DNA from 2 places in the Streptomyces sp. NPDC002463 genome. Region 2 is predicted to be linked to the other one. Evidence: riboswitches for the same ligand, from Rfam matches in the RefSeq annotation. Region 2 holds a riboswitch; the other holds the start of a gene.
What was found. Region 2 has a riboswitch for cobalamin ahead of ACFYX3_RS00835 (ribonucleoside-diphosphate reductase subunit alpha). Riboswitches for the same ligand answer to the same signal wherever they lie in the genome.

Region 1: linked by a shared signal. The riboswitch ahead of cobN (cobaltochelatase subunit CobN) and the one ahead of ACFYX3_RS00835 (ribonucleoside-diphosphate reductase subunit alpha) in region 2 are both predicted to bind cobalamin.

What each region holds. Positions count from the first base shown of each region.
Region 1 is NZ_JBIARL010000011.1:292,065-297,531, forward strand. It holds gene cobN (cobaltochelatase subunit CobN) at 1-3,090, opposite strand, end outside; cobalamin riboswitch at 3,128-3,257, opposite strand; gene ACFYX3_RS23745 (cobalamin biosynthesis protein CobG) at 3,373-4,602, shown strand; gene ACFYX3_RS23750 (precorrin-8X methylmutase) at 4,617-5,252, shown strand; gene ACFYX3_RS23755 (precorrin-2 C(20)-methyltransferase) at 5,249-5,467, shown strand, end outside.
Region 2 is NZ_JBIARL010000001.1:193,416-198,882, forward strand. It holds gene mctP (monocarboxylate uptake permease MctP) at 1-744, shown strand, start outside; gene ACFYX3_RS00830 (GNAT family N-acetyltransferase) at 820-1,320, shown strand; cobalamin riboswitch at 1,329-1,505, shown strand; gene ACFYX3_RS00835 (ribonucleoside-diphosphate reductase subunit alpha) at 1,636-3,990, shown strand; gene ACFYX3_RS00840 (ribonucleotide-diphosphate reductase subunit beta) at 3,990-5,006, shown strand; gene def (peptide deformylase) at 5,060-5,467, opposite strand, start outside.

The sequences.
Region 1 (5,467 bases), on a different contig from region 2:
GTCCGTGTTCTTCGCGGCCACCGCGATCCGCTTGTACGCGGTCTCCATCTCCTCCCGGGCCGGCCGGCCTTCGAGACCACGGCCGTACGCGTACCCGCCCCACACCGTGTACACCTCGGCGAGGTCCGCGTCGGTGCGCCAGTCGCGCGAGTCGATCAGCTGGAGGATGCCCGCGCCGTACGTGCCCGGCCGCGAGCCGAAGATGCGGGTGGTGGCGCGCCGCTCGTCGCCGTGCTCGGCGAGGTCGGCCTGCGCGTGCGCACGGACGTAGTTGTCGGAGGCCGGTTCGTCGAGGCCCGCGACGAGCCGTACGGCGTCGTCCAGGAGCCCGATGACGTGCGGGAACGCGTCCCGGAAGAAGCCCGAGATGCGCAGCGTCACGTCCACGCGCGGGCGGCCGAGCTCGGCGAGCGGGATCGGCTCCAGGCCGTTCACGCGGCGCGAGGCCTCGTCCCACAGCGGGCGGACACCGAGGAGGGCGAGCGCCTCGGCGACGTCGTCGCCCGCGGTGCGCATCGCGCTCGTGCCCCAGAGGGAGAGACCGACGGAGGTCGGCCACTCGCCGTTGTCGGTGCGGTAGCGCTCCAGGAGGGAGTCGGCGAGCGCCTGGCCGGTCTCCCAGGCGAGCCGGGACGGCACGGCCTTCGGGTCGACGGAGTAGAAGTTGCGGCCGGTCGGCAGGACGTTGACCAGGCCCCGGAGGGGGGAGCCGGACGGGCCGGCCGGGACGAAGCCGCCGTTCAGGGCGTGCACGGCGTGGGCCAGCTCGTCGGTGGTGGCGGCGAGCCTCGGCACGACCTGGAGAGCGGCGAAGGACAGCACCTCGCGGACCTCGGGGCCGTACGCGGCGGCGACCGTCTCGATCGCGTCCACCGCCCAGCCGGCCGCCTCCATCGCCTCGACCAGTTCCCGCGCCTTCGCCTCCGCCTCGTCGGCGGTCGTGCGGGTCGCGGCCGACTCGTCCAGTCCGAGGGCCTCGCGCAGACCCGGCAGGGCCTGCGTGCCGCCCCAGATCTGGCGGGCGCGGAGGATGGAGAGGACCAGGTTGACGCGGGCCTCGCCGGTCGGCGCGCCGCCGAGGACGTGCAGGCCGTCGCGGATCTGGGCGTCCTTGACCTCGCAGAGCCAGCCGTCGACGTGCAGCAGGAAGTCGTCGAAGCCGTCGTCCTCCGGGCGCTCCTCCAGGCCGAGGTCGTGGTCGAGCTTCGCGGCCTGGATGAGGGTCCAGATCTGGGCGCGGATGGCCGGGAGCTTCGCCGGGTCCATCGAGCTGATCTGCGCGTACTCGTCGAGCAGCTGCTCCAGGCGCGCGATGTCGCCGTACGAGTCGGCGCGGGCCATCGGCGGCACGAGGTGGTCGACGAGGGTCGCGTGGACGCGGCGCTTGGCCTGGGTGCCCTCGCCCGGGTCGTTGACGAGGAACGGGTAGATCAGCGGGATGTCGCCGAGGGCCGCGTCGGGGCCGCAGGCGGCGGACAGGCCGGCGTTCTTGCCGGGCAGCCACTCCAGGTTGCCGTGCTTGCCGAGGTGGACCATGGCGTCGGCGCCGAAGCCGCCGTCCTCGGCGCGGGCGGCGATCCAGCGGTAGGCGGCCAGGTAGTGGTGGGACGGCGGGAGATCGGGGTCGTGGTAGATCGCGATCGGGTTCTCGCCGAAGCCGCGCGGCGGCTGGATGAGGACGAGGAGGTTCCCGCGGCGCAGGGCGGCGAGGACGATGTCGCCCTCCGGGTTCTGCGAGCGGTCGAGGAACATCTCGCCGGGCGCCGGGCCCCAGTGCTCCTCGACCTGCTCGCGGAGCTCGGCGGGCAGGGTGGCGTACCAGCGCTTGTAGTCGGCGGCCGGGATGCGGACCGGGTTCTTCGCGAGCTGCTCCTCGGTCAGCCAGTCCTGGTCGTGGCCGCCGGCCTCGATGAGGGCGTAGATCAGCTCGTCGCCGTCGCCGGAGACCAGGCCCGGGAGCTCGGCCTCGGGTCCGAAGTCGTAGCCCTCGGCGATCAGGCGGCGCAGCAGCGCGACGGCGGAGGCCGGGGTGTCGAGGCCGACGGCGTTGCCGATGCGGGAGTGCTTCGTCGGGTACGCGGAGAGGACGAGCGCCAGCCGCTTCTCGGCGTTCGGGATGTGGCGGAGCCGGGCGTGCCGGACGGCGATCCCGGCGACGCGGGCCGCGCGCTCGGCGTCGGCGACGTACGCGGGCAGGCCGTCCTCGTCGATCTCCTTGAAGGAGAAGGGGACGGTGATGAGCCGGCCGTCGAACTCGGGCACGGCGACCTGGCTGGCGGCGTCCAGCGGGGAGAGGCCCTCGTCGTTCTCCTCCCACGCGGACCGCGATCCGGTCAGGCACAGGGCCTGGAGGATCGGCACGTCGAGCGCGGCGAGCGCGCCCGCGTCCCAGGCCTCCTCGTCGCCGCCGGCCTGCGCCTCGGCGGGCTTGGTGCCGCCGGCGGCGAGGACGGTCGTGACGATCGCGTCGGCCCCGCGCAGGACGGAGATCAGCTCGGCCTCGGGGGCGCGCAGGGACGCCACGTACAGCGGGAGGGCGCGGGCGCCGGCGTGCTCGATGGCGCCGCACAGGGCGTCGACGAAGGCGGTGTTCCCGCTCATGTGGTGGGCGCGGTAATAGAGCACGGCGACGGTCGGGCCGGTCTCGGTGGCCTTGGCCGTCCGCTCCAGGGGGCCCCAGGTGGGGGCGGCGGCCGGGGCCTCGAAGCCGTGGCCGGTGAGCAGGACCGTGTCGGAGAGGAAGCGGGCCAGGTGCTCCAGGTTGGCCGGGCCGCCGTGCGCCAGGTAGGCGTGCGCCTCGGTGGCGACGCCGACGGGGACGGTGGAGGCCTCCATGAGCTGGGCGTCGGGGGCCTGTTCGCCACTGAGCACGACGACCGGCTTCCCGGCGGCGCGGATCGCGTCGAGGCCCTCCTGCCAGGAGCGGACGCCGCCGAGGAGCCGGACGACGACCAGGTCGGCGCCGTCGAGCAGCCCGGGGAGGTCGGCGAGCGGGAGGCGGGAGGGGTTGGCGAAGCGGTACTCCACCGGCCCCCCGGCCGCACGGGCGCTGAGCAGGTCGGTGTCGGAGTGCGACAGCAGCAGGAGCATGGCGAGCTCAGGCCCTTCCTCGGGGTTGTCCGCGCCCCGGGTGGTCGTATGGACGGCGGGAGTTCCTGACTCACCCGTGGGTTACGGGCTCACAGTGGCGGGACCGCGCCGGATTCTCACCGGGCTTCCTCCCCGGGGTCCTGGGACCCCATGCCGATCTGCATCCTAGAACGTGCCGCCGACCGGCCCCAGGGAGCGAGGGGGTCGGCCGGATCACACCGGCCGGAGAGAGCGGGAGAGTCGGCCGGATCACACCCGGTGGTCAGCCGGTTCCCCGTGGGTATGCTCGCCGCCATGCCGCCCACCCCACCCCCGACGCCCCGACCGGGCGAAGCTCGCATACGGGACCGTGGCGACGCCTGCCCCGGGGCGCTGCGCCTGCACTCCGCCGACGACGGTCGCCTGGCCCGACTGCGCCTGCCCGCAGGGCGATTGACGGCCCGTCAGGCCGAGGTCCTGGCCCGGGCCGCCGAGAGCCTGGGCGACGGGCGGATCAGCATCACCTCGCGCGGCAACGCGGAGCTGCGCGGCCTCGGCGAGGGCTGCGGGGCGGAACTGGCCGGCCTTCTGGCCGGGGCGGGCCTCCTGCCCTCGCCCACCCACGAGCGCGTCCGCAACATCGTGGCCTCGCCCGGCGCGGGACTCGACGGACTCGGCTACGCGGACGTGCAGTTGTGGGCGCGCGCACTGGACACGGCGCTCTGCGCGGAGCCCCGGGCCGCGTCCCTTTCGGGACGGTTCCTGTTCCTCCTCGACGACGGACGCGGCGACGTCGCCGGGCTCGGCGGCGATGTGAGCTTGATCGCAGGACCGGAGGGGTCGGCTCTGCTGCGGCTCGGTCCGCACGCGTTCCGGCTCGCCGCCGCCGACGCCGTCCGGGCCGCCCTCGCCGCCGCCCTCGCGTTCCTGGACGCCGCCGAGGCCGCCGGGAACGGGGCCTGGCGGCCCCGCGAACTGCCCGACACGCACGTGCCCGACTGGGCCGGGGCCCTCGCGCGGGCCGGGATCACGGCGGAGCCCGTACCCGTACCGCCGCTTCCCGCGTCCCCGCCGCCCGCACCCGGCCCGCTCGGCGCGCACGCCCTGCACGTCCTCGCCCCGCTCGGCCGCCTGACGGCCGCCCAGCTGCGGGCCCTGGCCGACGGGGCCGACGAGCTGCGGTTCACGCCCTGGCGTGGCGTGGTCGCCGTCGGTGCCGCCGCCGACCGGCTGCCCGGCCTGGAGACGTACGGCCTGGTCACCCGTCCCGACCTGCCCTCGGTCGGGGTCAGCGCCTGCACCGGGCGGCCCGGCTGCGCCAAGTCCCTCGCCGACGTACGGACGGACGCCGGCCTCGTCCACCGCGGGGGCCTGCCCGTCCACTACTCCGGGTGCGAGCGCCGCTGCGGCCACCCGCACGGCGCCTGGGTCGACGTCCTCGCCACCGGCGACGACACCTACCTGGTGGACGGCGTCCCCACCCCCCGTACCGCCCTGCCCGAAGCAGTGACCACGGCCCGCACGACGAGATGAGCGAGAGCACCAGGATGTTCGACTACGAGAAGGACGGGACGGAGATCTACCGCCGGTCCTTTGCCACGATCCGCGCCGAGGCGGACCTCGCGGGCCTGCCCGCCGACGTCGCCCAGGTGGCGGTCCGGATGATCCACGCCTGCGGCATGACCGACCTCGTGCAGGACATCGCGTACTCCCCCGGCGTCGTCGCGAGCGCCCGCGCCGCCCTCCAGGCCGGCGCGCCCATCCTCTGCGACGCGCAGATGGTCGCCAGCGGGGTCACCCGCAAGCGGCTGCCCGCCGACAACGAGGTCCTCTGCGCCCTCTCCGACCCGGCCGTCCCGGGCCTCGCCGCCGAGCTCGGCACCACCCGCTCGGCCGCCGCGCTCGAACTGTGGCGGGACCGCCTCGAAGGCTCCGTCGTCGCCATCGGCAACGCGCCGACCGCCCTCTTCCACCTCCTGGAGATGATCGCGAAGGGCGCCGGGAAGCCCGCCGCCGTCCTCGGCATCCCGGTCGGCTTCATCGGCGCCGCCGAGTCCAAGGACGCGCTGGCCGAGAACACCCTCGGCCTCGACTACCTGGTCGTACGGGGCCGGCGCGGCGGCAGCGCGATGACGGCCGCCGCGCTCAACGCCCTCGCCCACGAAGCGGAGATCCAGGCATGACCACCGTGACCGGCAAGCTGTACGGCGTGGGCCTCGGCCCCGGCGACCCGAACCTGATGACCGTCGCCGCCGTGAAGGCGATCGCGTCCGCCGACGTGATCGCGTACCACTCGGCCCGCCACGGCCGCTCCATAGCGCGCTCCATCGCCGCCGAGCACATCCGCGAGGACCACGTCGAGGAGCGGCTGATGTACCCGCTCACGGTGGAGACCACG
Region 2 (5,467 bases):
ATCCTGCCGCTGTACTCGCTGATGCTGGGCCTGCTCGCCCTCCTCGGCTTCATGGCGATCGCCGCCGGCGTGAAGGTCACGAACGGCCAGCTCGCCATCCCGCAGCTGTTCGAGAACATGTTCCCGGACTGGTTCGCGGGCGTCGCGTTCGCCGCGATCGGCATCGGCGCGCTCGTCCCCGCCGCGATCATGTCGATCGCCGCGGCCAACCTCTTCACGAGGAACATCTACAAGGACTTCATCAAGAGGGACGCGACCCCGGAGCAGGAGACCAAGGTCTCCAAGCTGGTGTCCCTCCTGGTGAAGGTCGGCGCGCTCGTCTTCGTCCTCACCATGGACAAGACGGTCGCCATCAACTTCCAGCTGCTCGGCGGCATCTGGATCCTCCAGACCTTCCCGGCGCTCGTCGGCGGTCTGTTCACCCGCTGGTTCCACCGCTGGGCGCTGCTCGCCGGCTGGGCCGTCGGCATGGTCTACGGCACGGCCGCCGCGTACGGCGTGGCCAGCCCGACCCAGAAGCACTTCGGCGGTTCGGCCGCCGAGATCCCCGGCATCGGCGAGATCGGCTACATCGGCCTCACCGCCTTCGTGCTCAACGTCCTCGTCACGGTCGTCCTGACCTTCGTCCTCAAGGCCGTGAAGGCCCCCGAGGGCGTCGACGAGACCTCGCCGGAGGACTACACGGCGGACGCGGGCGACGCCGGAGTCCGCGACCTCCCGAAGGTCGGCGCCGGAGCGCACTGACCCGCGGACGCGTGAAAGAGGGGGCCCGGGAAATCCCGGGCCCCCTTCGCGTGCCGCGGAGGCAGACTGGAGCCCATGGATTTCACGATCAGGGCGGTACGGCCCGAGGAGCACGAGGAGCTCGGTGACCTCACCGGGCTGACCTACCTGAACGACGGGCTGCTGCTGCACGGCGAGGACGACTTCTATCTGGCCGTGCTCCGCGACACGGCCCGGCGGGCGCGCGAGAGCGAGGTGCTCGTCGCCGTCGACCCGGACGGCGGGATCATCGGCGGGGTCACCTTCGCCGAGGGCGGCACCGCCTGGGCGGACATCGCGGTCCCCGGCGAGGCCGAGTTCCGGATGCTCGTGGTCGCTCCGGCGGCCCGCGGCCGGGGCGTCGGAGAGGCCCTCGTACGCGCCTGCGTGGACCGGGCGCGATCCCTCCCCGGCTGCGCGCGGCTCGTGCTCTCCACGGCCGATCTGATGGTCTCGGCGCACCGGATCTACGAGCGGCTGGGCTTCGTCCGGACCCCCGAACGGGACTGGGAGCCGATCCCCGATCACTCGCTGCGCACGTACGCCCTGGAGTTGTAACTCCCGGACCGACACAACATGTGGGGGGTGCCGCAAGCGGCGCCCCCCACATGTATGCTCATCCTCGCTGTCGACGCAGGGAAATCCGGCGCGAATCCGGAACTGTCCCGCAACGGTGTACTTCGTGTGGTTTCGCACTTCGTACGGAGTGAGTCCGAGGACCTGCCGACAGCGTGCCCGGTCCGTCCGTTCCGGGTGCCACAGACGTCCGGGCCTCGCGGAGTGGGCCGGTGGACGCGGCGCGCCCGCGCGTACGGGTGCCCGCATGCCCGCCTCCCCCGCCCGCGGCCCCGCCGAGCGAGAGAGAGCCTCCACGTGACCATCGCGCCCGCCGATCCGGCCGCAGCGATCGAGACCGACGGACCCGGGACCGTACTCCTGCGGACCCTGACCGATCTCACCGCCGACCTCCCGGACACCGACCCCGGCAAGGTCGCCGCCGCCGCCCTCCGCGGTCGCAGCGCCACGTCGGACGAGGCGGAGCTGCGCGAGCTGGCCACCGAGGCGGCCGCCGGCCTGATCGCCGAGGACCCGGCGTACTCCCGGCTCGCGGCGCGGCTCCTCACCATCACCATCGCCGACGAGGCGGCCGGCCAGGGCGCCGTGTCCTTCTCGGCCTCCGTCGCCGTCGGCCACCGCGAGGGCCTCATCGCCGACCGCACCGCCGAGTTCGTCGCCCTGCACGCCGAGCGCCTCGACGCGACGATCGACCCGGCCGGCGACGACCGCTTCGGCTACTTCGGTCTGCGCACCCTCTACTCGCGCTACCTGCTGCGCCACCCGATCACCCGCAAGGTGGTCGAGACCCCGCAGCACTTCATGCTGCGCGTCGCCGCCGGCCTCGCCGAGGACGACAGCGTCCGCGCCCTGGACGAAGTGAGCGCGCTGTACGGCCTGATGAGCCGCCTGGACTACCTGCCGTCCTCCCCCACGCTCTTCAACTCCGGCACCCGCCACCCGCAGATGTCCTCCTGCTACCTGCTGGACTCCCCGCAGGACGAGCTGGACTCCATCTACGACCGCTACCACCAGGTCGCGCGCCTCTCGAAGCACGCGGGCGGCATCGGCCTGTCGTACTCCCGCATCCGCGCCCGCGGTTCGCTGATCCGCGGCACCAACGGCCACTCCAACGGCATCGTCCCGTTCCTGAAGACGCTCGACGCCTCCGTCGCCGCCGTGAACCAGGGCGGCCGCCGCAAGGGCGCCGCCGCGGTCTACCTGGAGACCTGGCACGCGGACATCGAGGAGTTCCTGGAGCTCCGCGACAACACGGGCGAGGACCAGCGCCGTACGCACAACCTGAACCTGGCGCACTGGATCCCGGACGAGTTCATGCGCCGGGTCAACGCCGACGCCGAGTGGTCGCTGTTCTCCCCGTCGGACGTGCCCGAGCTCGTCGACCTGTACGGCGAGGAGTTCGACGCCGCCTACCTCAAGGCCGAGGCCGCCGGCCTGGCCCGCAAGACGATGCCGGCCCGCGACCTGTACGGCCGGATGATGCGGACCCTGGCCCAGACCGGCAACGGCTGGATGACCTTCAAGGACGCCTCGAACCGCACGGCCAACCAGACGGCCGAGCCGGGCACGGTCGTCCACTCCTCGAACCTCTGCACCGAGATCATCGAGGTCACGAACGACGGCGAGACGGCCGTCTGCAACCTGGGTTCGGTCAACCTCGGCGCCTTCGTCACGGGCGGCGACATCGACTGGGAGCGCCTGGACGAGACCGTCCGCACGGCCGTCACCTTCCTCGACCGGGTCGTCGACATCAACTTCTACCCGACCGAGCAGGCCGGCCGCTCCAACGCCAAGTGGCGTCCGGTGGGCCTGGGTGCGATGGGCCTCCAGGACGTCTTCTTCCAGCTGAAGCTGCCGTTCGACTCGGCCGAGGCGCGCGCCCTGTCGACGCGCATCGCCGAGCGGATCATGCTCGCGGCGTACGAGGCGTCCGCCGACCTCGCCGAGCGCAGCGGCCCGCTCCCCGCCTGGGACAAGACCCGCACCGCGCGGGGCGTGCTGCACCCCGACCACTACGACGTGGAGCTCAACTGGCCGGAGCGCTGGGCCGCGCTGCGCGAGCGGATCGCCGCCGTCGGCATGCGCAACAGCCTCCTCCTCGCCATCGCGCCGACCGCGACGATCGCCTCGATCGCCGGCGTCTACGAGTGCATCGAGCCGCAGGTCTCCAACCTGTTCAAGCGCGAGACGCTCTCCGGCGAGTTCCTCCAGGTCAACTCGTACCTCGTCGACGAGCTGAAGAAGCTCGGCGTGTGGGACGCGCAGACCCGCGAGGCGCTGCGCGACTCCAACGGCTCGGTGGCCGGCTTCACCTGGGTCCCCGCCGAGGTGCGCGAGCTGTACCGCACGGCCTGGGAGATCCCGCAGCGCGGCCTCATCGACATGGCGGCGGCGCGGACCCCGTTCCTCGACCAGAGCCAGTCGCTGAACCTGTTCATGGAGACGCCGACGATCGGCAAGCTGTCGTCGATGTACGCGTACGCCTGGAAGCAGGGCCTGAAGACGACGTACTACCTGCGCTCCCGCCCGGCGACCCGGATCGCGCGCGCCGCCCAGGCCGCCGCCCCGATCCCCGTCCAGCAGGCGACCCCCGACGCGGACGCGATCGCCTGCTCCCTTGAGAACCCCGAGTCCTGCGAGGCCTGCCAGTAATGAGCTCCACCGAGAAGAAGAACCTCCTGGACCCGGGCTTCGAGCTCACGCTCCGCCCCATGCGCTACCCGGACTTCTACGAGCGCTACCGGGACGCCATCAAGAACACCTGGACCGTGGAGGAGGTCGACCTCCACTCGGACGTCGCCGACCTCGCCAAGCTCACCCCCGGTGAGCAGCACATGATCGGCCGTCTGGTCGCGTTCTTCGCGACGGGCGACTCGATCGTGGCGAACAACCTGGTGCTGACGCTCTACAAGCACATCAACTCCCCGGAGGCGCGGCTGTACCTGAGCCGTCAGCTCTTCGAGGAGGCGGTCCACGTCCAGTTCTACCTGACGCTCCTGGACACGTACCTGCCCGACCCGGACGACCGCGCCGCCGCGTTCGCCGCCGTCGAGAACATCCCCTCCATCCGCGAGAAGGCGCAGTTCTGCTTCAAGTGGATGGACTCGGTCGAGAAGATCGAGAAGCTGGAGACGGCCGCCGACCGCCGCCGCTTCCTGCTGAACCTGATCTGCTTCGCCGCGTGCATCGAGGGCCTGTTCTTCTACGGCGCCTTCGCGTACGTCTACTGGTTCCGCTCCCGCGGCCTGCTCCACGGCCTGGCGACCGGCACCAACTGGGTGTTCCGCGACGAGACGATGCACATGAACTTCGCCTTCGAGGTCGTGGACACCGTCCGCAAGGAGGAGCCGGAGCTCTTCGACGACGCGCTCCAGCAGCAGGTCACGGACATGCTGAAGGAGGCCGTCGAGGCGGAGCTGCAGTTCGGCCGCGACCTGTGCGGCGACGGCCTGCCGGGCATGAACACCGAGTCGATGCGCGAGTACCTCCAGTGCGTCGCCGACCAGCGCCTCCAGCGCCTCGGCTTCGCCCCGGTGTTCGGTTCGGAGAACCCCTTCTCCTTCATGGAGCTCCAGGGCGTCCAGGAGCTCACGAACTTCTTCGAGCGGCGCCCGTCCGCCTACCAGGTGGCGGTCGAGGGCTCGGTGGACCTCGACGAGGACTTCTAGCCGGTACGACGAAGGGCCCGCACTCCGAGGAGTGCGGGCCCTTCGTCATGCGCTCAGTCGTTCGGGACCGTCTCGTAGCGCGGGGTGCCCTCGGCCATCTGGCGCAGGGCGTCCTTGCGGTCGCGCTTGGAGAGCTTGTCGATGTACAGGAAGCCGTACAGGTGGTCCGTCTCGTGCTGGAGGCAGCGGGCGAAGTAGCCGGTGCCGCGCACCTTGATCGGGTTGCCCTGGGCGTCCTGGCCGTGGACCTCCGCGTAGTCGGGGCGGGCCAGCTCGGCGTAGGCCGTCGGCACGGACAGGCAGCCCTCGTTGGACTCGTCCAGGACGCGCAGCTCGGCCGGGAGCTCCTGGAGGACGGGGTTGATCACGACACCGGTGTGCCGGACGCCCTCGTCGTCCGGGCAGTCGTAGACGAAGACCTTGAGGTCCACACCGATCTGGTTCGCGGCCAGGCCCACGCC